2 regions of the Vibrio sp. NH-UV-68 genome follow, and region 2 is predicted to be linked to the other one. Evidence: predicted binding sites of a transcription regulator. Region 2 holds the regulator's gene; the other holds the start of a gene.
The links. Region 2 encodes PurR, which represses purine synthesis genes. Its sites were predicted from a motif close to TNANGNAAACGTTTNCNTNA; they were not measured.

Region 1 (4,437 bases), 670 kb from region 2:
TTGCCCGATACTCCAATTCTTGATCTATGGTTGGCTGCACAAAAAATCGCCCCTAATCATCGTTATCAGGGGCGAATCATATACCGGATTAAACCTCAGTGCGACTTAAGGGTGATGCTTCTTTTTAATGATTTCATGGTACGCGTGCCATGTGGCATAACCTAAAATTGGCATAGTAAATAGCATGCCAATACCGTAAGTGGCAAAGCCGACCAAGATACCGCCACAGATAAGCGCAGCCCAGACAATCATGGCGGAAATATTCGATTTGACCGCATTGAAGCTTGAGAAAACCGCAGTCATCACATCAACGCGTCGTTCCATCATCAAAGGAATGGAAAAGGCTGAAATGCTGAATACGACACAAGCTAAGATTAATCCGACCAAAGAGCCAATGACTAAGAAGGGCATAAAGTCAGTCAGAGGGGCACCTTGCACCGAGGGGTATAGGGCGTGAAGCAAAGCGGCAATCCGCATCCAAAAAATCATACAGACCGCCAACATCACGGCAAAGGCCCATTGCGACGTCGAGTTACGGCCAATGGCTTTCATCGAATGCAGCAAACTTGGTTTGTGGCCTTTTTCTCTTTCCCAACTCGCATCATACAAACCTAGTGCTAGGAAAGGCCCAATTAACATGTAAACAACCAGGCTTGGCATCACCACTAGATGGGTGCCTTGCCATTGGACTAATAAAACGATGCCGATCGCGGCTGCCATAAAGCACAAACCGTAGAAGGCACTGATGAGCGGCATACGCACAAAGTCATGCAGACCAAGTGATAGCCAATGAAACGGGGCAGAGATACTGACTTGATTACACTGAACCGTGCGAGCGTACTCTGTGTCTTTCACTTCGTCTTGCTTAGCGTCGAAATTATCTGGATTCACCGTACGAGGCATACATCCTCCTTGATCGATTCTCTAACTACACCAACAGATTTAAGTTGTCAGTGAACGAAACTCGATGCCCGGCTTGGCGACGTCATAAGCGGTGCATCAGTTAATAATTGTTTACGAATGGAAACGCAACATCGATTGCTTTCGTTAACATATTTTTAACTATTGACCGCTTGGTGAGAAAATACAAATTTCTTAATGCATTTTTGCGCAGATAAAAAAAGCGCCTGACAGGTCAGGCGCTTGGAATGTTAGTTGGCTTAGGGCTTACTGAGATTACTTAAGACCTGCGAACTCGCGTAGTTGCGCAGCTTTGTCAGTCGCTTCCCAAGGGAACTCTTCACGGCCAAAGTGACCATATGCAGCTGTTTTCTTATAGATTGGCTGAAGCAGATTCAGCATCTCTTGCAGACCATATGGACGTAGGTCGAAGTGCTGGCGCACAGCTTCGATGATGATCTCTTGAGACACTTTCTCTGTGCCAAACGTTTCAACCATGATCGACGTTGGATCAGCAACACCAATAGCGTAAGAAAGTTGTATTTCACAACGATCAGCTAGGCCAGCAGCAACGATGTTTTTCGCTACGTAACGCGCGGCGTATGCTGCTGAGCGGTCAACTTTTGATGGATCTTTACCAGAGAATGCACCACCACCGTGACGAGCTGCGCCGCCGTAGGTATCAACAATAATCTTACGACCAGTTAGACCACAGTCACCCATAGGACCACCGATTACAAAGCGACCCGTTGGGTTGATGAAGAATTTAGTCTCTTTATTGATCCACTCTGAAGGCAGTACTGGCTTGATGATCTCTTCCATTACCGCTTCACGAAGGTCTGGTGTCGAGATTGAATCACAATGCTGAGTTGAAAGTACTACTGCGTCAATGCCAACGATTTTACCTTGGTCGTATTGGAACGTAACCTGAGATTTTGCATCTGGACGTAGCCAAGGAAGGGTGCCGTTCTTACGGACTTCCGCTTGTTTTTGCACCAGGCGATGAGAGTAAGTGATTGGCGCAGGCATCAGAATTTCAGTTTCGTTGGTCGCGTAACCGAACATAATACCTTGGTCACCAGCACCTTGGTCTTTTGGATCTGCTTTATCAACACCTTGGTTGATGTCTGGTGACTGTTTACCGATAGTGTTCAGGACTGCACAAGAGTCAGCGTCGAAACCCATGTCTGAATGGACATAGCCGATGTCACGCACAGTTTGACGAGTCAATTCTTCGATATCGACCCATGCAGATGTTGTGACTTCACCACCGACCATGACCATACCGGTCTTGACGTAGGTTTCACACGCAACACGCGCTTTAGGATCTTGCTCTAAAATCGCATCAAGAACAGCATCAGAAATTTGGTCTGCAATTTTATCCGGATGACCTTCTGATACCGATTCAGAAGTAAACAGGTGCTTAGCCATGTGAGCTCCACTTTAATTTACATTAGGGTTCCGATTCGAGTTCAGAACACCGAAAAATAATACTTGAGTTTGTAGGTGTATCTACATCTAGACGTCTATTCTAAATTCGCTTGTGTGAATTACAAGCCTTTTTTGTACGCACCACACAAGTTAATCGTTTGCTTAATATTCATAAAAATATCGGCTTATTGATTAAAGTAGACGAAAATATCCGTTATACGAGAACAAATCCGATGGAAATCGTTTGCACAGCTAGCGGGGCTTTGAGAGAATTATCGTCCAATTTTTTTGATTCGCTTAACGCATTCAGGAGCTGAAATGTCTTCTCGTCAACACCTCGCTAATGCTATCCGTGCCCTGAGCATGGACGGTGTACAACAAGCTAACTCTGGCCACCCAGGCGCCCCTATGGGCATGGCTGATATCGCTGAAGTTCTTTGGCGCTCTCACCTAAATCATAACCCAGTAAACCCAGAGTGGGCGGATCGTGACCGTTTTGTACTGTCAAATGGCCACGGCTCGATGCTGATTTATTCACTGTTGCATCTTAGCGGTTACGAGCTATCAATTGACGACCTTAAAAACTTCCGTCAGCTGCACTCAAAGACTCCAGGTCACCCTGAATACGGTTACGCACCAGGTATTGAAACGACAACAGGACCGCTAGGCCAAGGCATCACTAATGCTGTTGGTATGGCACTTGCCGAGAAGACGTTAGCGGCACAATTTAATCAACCTGGCCACGACATTGTTGACCACTTCACTTATGCCTTTATGGGTGATGGCTGTCTGATGGAAGGTATTTCGCACGAAGCGTGTTCTTTAGCGGGTACACTTGGTCTGGGCAAACTGATTGCTTTTTGGGATGACAACGGCATTTCAATCGACGGTCACGTCGAAGGTTGGTTCTCTGACGATACACCTAAGCGTTTTGAAGCGTACGGCTGGCATGTTATCCCTGCTGTTGATGGTCACGATGCTGACGCAATCAACGCGGCGATTATCGCTGCTAAAGCGGATCCGCGCCCAACGCTTATCTGTACTAAAACCGTTATCGGCTTTGGGTCACCAAACAAATCTGGTTCACATGACTGTCACGGTGCACCATTAGGCGCTGATGAAATCGCCGCAACACGCAAGCAGCTTGGTTGGGAACATGGTCCATTTGAAATCCCACAAGATGTCTATGCACAGTGGGATGCAAAAGAAGCGGGCGCTGCTAAAGAAGCCGCATGGAATGAAAAACTTGCCGCTTATGAAGCCGCTCATCCAGAGCTTGCTGCCGAATTTAAACGCCGCGTAAATGGCGACCTGCCAGCGCAGTGGGAAGAGAAAGCCAATGCCATCATTGCTGATCTTCAAGCTAACCCTGCCAACATCGCTTCACGCAAAGCATCGCAAAATGCCCTAGAAGCATTCGGCGCTATGCTACCTGAATTCTTGGGCGGCTCTGCTGACCTAGCACCGTCTAACCTAACCATGTGGTCGGGCTCTAAGTCGCTAGAATCGAATGAGTTCTCTGGTAACTACATTCACTACGGTGTGCGTGAATTCGGTATGACAGCAATCATGAACGGCATCGCTCTACACGGTGGTTTCGTCCCGTACGGCGCAACCTTCCTGATGTTCATGGAATACGCGCGTAACGCCATGCGCATGGCAGCGCTGATGAAAGTTCAGAACATCCAAGTTTACACACACGACTCTATCGGCTTAGGCGAAGATGGTCCGACTCACCAACCGGTTGAGCAGATCGCTTCTTTACGTCTAACGCCAAACATGAGCACATGGCGCCCATGTGACCAAGTTGAATCAGCAGTGGCTTGGAAACTGGCTATCGAGCGTAAAGATGGCCCTACATCGCTCATCTTCTCTCGTCAAAACCTTGCTCAGCAAGAGCGTGATGCACAGCAAGTCGCTAACATCGCTAAGGGTGGTTACATCCTTAAAGATTGCGCAGGCAAGCCAGAGCTTATTCTTATTGCAACAGGCTCTGAAGTTGAACTTGCTGTTGAAGCAGCCGCGCAGCTAACCGCTGAAGGTAAACAGGTACGCGTTGTTTCAATGCCTGCAACGGACGCATTCGACAAGCAAGACGCACAATAC
Region 2 (4,437 bases):
CGAGCTCAGCCGGACCGGATTAATGAGACTTGCGGAAGGGATTCGTATTATGCGCATATACCCAGGCTCTAAGCTGATTTTATCAGGCTATGCCGGAGGCTCGGAAGTCAGTAACGCGCGAATGATGGCGAAAGTCGCCCTCGCCCTTGGGGTTTCTAAATCAGACATCATTTTGCTCGAAACCGCCAAAGACACGTGGGAAGAAGCGCGTCAAGCAGCCGCTTTCGTCACCACTAAACAGTTGGTGGTCGTAACGTCAGCGAGCCATATGAAGCGCGCGTTACATGAGTTCCACTCGGCCGGCTTAAAACCTTACCCAGCACCGACCAATTATTTAGCTCAGTCGAATATTACCCAAGCATGGGAAAAATATACGCCCAAAGGGAAATACCTTGAGCAAACGGAACGCTACTGGCATGAAACCTTAGGCCGCTTGTGGCAAAAACTGCGTGATTGGGCATCTGATTACGAACAAAAGGCGCTCCAATCAGCCGAGAGCCAAGTCTAAACCTCACCGATAAAAAAGACCGTGGCATGCCACGGTCTTTTTTATCGGTCATTTTAATCAGTGATAGCCACCTAATCACCCGCGAACATATACCCTTCACCGTGAACCGTAACAAAGATTTGTGGATTCTTAGGATCAAACTCCATCTTGGCACGCATACGACGTATCAAGACATCAATGGTACGATCATTCGGCGCATCAACTCGATGGCTTATCATATTCAGAATACGTTCACGACTGAGTACCTGATTCGAGTAGCTCGACAATGCCACCAGCAATTCATACTCAGCTTTAGTCAGTTTAACTGGCTCACCATTGCGACTTAGAGCGCGGCGTTGAATATCAAACGTCCAATCACCGAAGCAAACTATATTATCATTACCTGCTGATGATTTACTTTTATCGCTTGAGTCTCGCGCCGAGGCAATACGCCACAATAAATTTTTCACTCGTACTAAGAGTTCACGTAGTTCAAAAGGCTTAGTCACGTAGTCATCTGCCCCCATCTCTAAGCCAACAATTTTATCGATGCTATCCGTGCGTCCTGTGACCAGGATAATTCCAATGTTAGATTGACTGCGAAGCTCACGTGTTAGCATCAACCCATCTTCACCGGGAAGATTGATATCTAGCATCACGAGATCAATCGCGTTATTACTGAGTGCTTCACGCATTTGTTGGCCACTTTCGGCCTCACTCACTTGGTAACCTTCATGTTGAAAGTATCCAACTAGCTTATTGCGCGTCACTGCGTCATCTTCTACAACGAGGACATGATAGCTCATCTACACCACTTTATTTGCATTGGTCATGGGTCTACCAATTATTCTATTCATAAATAGTCACATTTCTAGTAAACATGAGAGTAAAACCAAGAAAGATGATTTTTTCTTGATTCAAGACAAACCCACTCCTTTATTCATAATCTTTCATATCTACTCTTATGCTGACATATGAGCCATTATCGCTATTCATTTTTATTGGTTACACTAATAGGTAATTATTTTAGGAGTAGCCCCTAGTGCAAGAAACTAAAGCATTTAATGAAAAACGCGCCGAAATCTATTGGTGGTTGTCGAGCCTGTTCGCAAAAGAACTGACCGAGGAGAACTTACAGCAATATCATTCTGCTCAAATTCGCTCTTTTCTTTCAGGGTTAGGAGAAAATGCCGAGCTGAAGCCCGCCGTTGAGCGTGTGGTTGATGCACTCAATCGCCTGATCGACAGGGAAGATTCTCAATTGGAATTAGCAGCCGACTTTTGCGACCTGTTCTTAAAGTCTGACCGAGACTCTGCGCTGCCTTACGCCTCTATGTATATTGGCAAAAATGGCTTGCTTAATGACACCCCCGCCAAAGAGTTAGAAGCGTTAATGAACGAGCATGGCGTCTCAGTTGAACACGGACTCAATGAGCCTGTCGACCATATCGCTATCGTACTCGATTTCTTAGGTCATTTAATTATCCGCTCCAATGAGCTTGAGCAACAACGTCACCTTGAAGACGCGTTAATCCAACAAGCGCAATTTATTCAGGCCCATTTGTTGAGTTGGGTGCCACAGTTCGTTGCGAAGTGTCAAAAACTGGACCAATTTGGTTTCTATGCTGCGATTGCGAGTTTGACCGAAGCGTTCCTTAAACTCGATAGCCACTACTTAATTGGTGATGAATAAAAAACGTTGTGAACTCAGGCATGCCCTTTGCGCGTTTTTTGTTTGCCCTAATGACGTTTGCGGTCTAAAATTGTGACCGAAAACGATAAAAAATTAACGACTAAAATACAAACCGCTAGTTAAGAGCGGTTTTTGTGTTTCTGGTACTTCTGCCTCGATATTCTAAATTAGGATATAACCTTGTGGCAGTCATCGACAGGACAAAACCTATGGCCACTATTAAAGATGTTGCTCGCCTCGCTGGTGTATCAACGACCACCGTCTCTCACGTAATCAATAAAACGCGATTTGTAGCTGAAACGACTCAAGAAAAAGTAATGGAAGCGGTTACTGAGCTAAATTACGCCCCGAGTGCCGTTGCTCGTAGTTTAAAATGCAACACAACTCGAACCATCGGCATGCTCGTCACTCAATCAACCAACCTTTTCTTCTCTGAAGTTATCGATGGTGTCGAGAGTTACTGTTATCGTCAAGGTTATACACTGATCTTGTGTAACACGGGTGGTATTTACGAAAAGCAACGTGACTACATTCGCATGCTCGCAGAAAAGCGCGTCGATGGCATTTTGGTGATGTGTTCCGACTTGACCGAAGAGTTGAGTGAAATGCTTGATCGCCACAAAGACATTCCGAAAGTGGTAATGGATTGGGGCCCTGAAAGCTCACAAGCAGATAAAATCATTGATAATTCCGAAGAAGGTGGCTATCTAGCGACCAAATACCTGATTGACCACGGTCATAAAGAGATCGCTTGCCTAAGTGGACATTTCGAGAAGGCCGCCTGTCAAGAGCGCATCCGTGGCTTTAAGCGGGCCATGACTGAAGCCAATCTAAGCGTAAATGAAAATTGGATCCTAGAAGGCAACTTTGAATGTGATACCGCTGTTCTTGCCGCGGATCAAATCGTTGCAATGGATAAGAAACCAAGCGCTGTTTTCTGTTTCAATGACACCATGGCACTCGGTCTGATGAGTCGCTTGCAGCAGAAAGGTATTCGTATCCCTGAAGACATCTCTGTGATTGGCTACGACAATATCGAACTGGCAGAATATTTCTCTCCACCACTCACAACGGTTCACCAACCAAAACGTCGTGTGGGTAAGAACGCATTTGAGATCTTGCTTGAGCGCATTAAAGATAAAGAGCACGAAAAACGCATCTTTGAAATGCACCCTGAGATTGTTCAACGAAGCACCGTTCGTAACCTCAATAAATAGCCTCTGATTTCACTCAACTGAGTTGTTTAACCTTAGTTGAGTGAACCAATAACAAACATTTATGAGACATGTATCACATATACTTCACATTAATGTGATGCTCTACGCATATTTATTTATCCTTTCAGAGTTCGCAACAAGCCACGAACAGGGCAAACCACTTCGAAAGGGTGGGACGCAAAGCCTCCGGCCTTAAACATTTTATGTCAGGTAGCGGGGTTGCCGATGGCAAATATGCATACCGTCTTAAGACATACCTACAAAGGTATAACATCATATTGACACAGTAACTGCATTTTTTTGCTATTCTCTCGGACCTGAATTGGTGGCGTATATTTATACACCGAGATAAAGACAGCATGGATAAACCTATTTTAAAAGACTCAATGCGATTCTTTGAGCAGCTTGGAAGCATCAAGTCTCGCTCAATGTTTGGTGGTTTTGGAATTTTTGCCGATGACACCATGTTTGCACTGATCGTTAACAACAAACTGCATGTTCGTGCCGATACAGCACTAACGAAACAATTCAAATCTCAAGGTCTTGAACCCTACGTTTACAAAAAACGGGGTTTCCCAGTTGTGACCAAATATTTTGCTCTAGATGACGGCTTAATCGCTGACACAAGCAAAACCTTAGAGATAGCGCGGCATGCACTCAGTGCAGCCAACAAAGAGAAGCAGACTCAGTCGCAAGCAAAACCAAACCGGCTCAAAGATTTGCCTAACTTACGCCTAGCAACGGAGCGTATGTTAAAAAAGGCCGGAATTGACACGGTGGAGAATCTTGAAAAGACGGGGTCGGTTAACGCATTCAAAGCGATACAGTCTACCCACTCTACCGATGTTAACATCGAACTCCTCTGGGCTTTGGAAGGCGCGATAAAAGGCACACATTGGTCTGTCATTCCTCAAAACAGACGCCAAGAGTTACTCAATCAGCTCAGCCACTAAGTTAAATATGATAAAAAAGTCAGCCATTGGGCTGACTTTTTTTGTTTTCAGTGAAATATAAATCTTGCTTTCTCTGTCTTGTCTATT

Region 1: a site for PurR is predicted at 2,478-2,497, ahead of metK (methionine adenosyltransferase). Genes of this name have one in related genera too.

Annotation. Positions count from the first base shown of each region.
Region 1 covers NZ_CP134975.1:348,072-352,508, forward strand. The annotation lists gene ViNHUV68_RS01740 (SprT family zinc-dependent metalloprotease) at 1-28, opposite strand, end outside; gene ViNHUV68_RS01745 (DUF2189 domain-containing protein) at 106-903, opposite strand; gene metK (methionine adenosyltransferase) at 1,177-2,331, opposite strand; gene tkt (transketolase) at 2,650-4,437, shown strand, end outside.
Region 2 covers NZ_CP134975.1:1,020,341-1,024,777, reverse strand. The annotation lists gene elyC (envelope biogenesis factor ElyC) at 1-508, shown strand, start outside; gene torR (two-component system response regulator TorR) at 580-1,293, opposite strand; gene torD (molecular chaperone TorD) at 1,530-2,180, shown strand; gene purR (HTH-type transcriptional repressor PurR) at 2,390-3,397, shown strand; cyclic di-GMP riboswitch class I at 3,539-3,624, shown strand; gene ViNHUV68_RS04780 (TfoX/Sxy family DNA transformation protein) at 3,757-4,350, shown strand.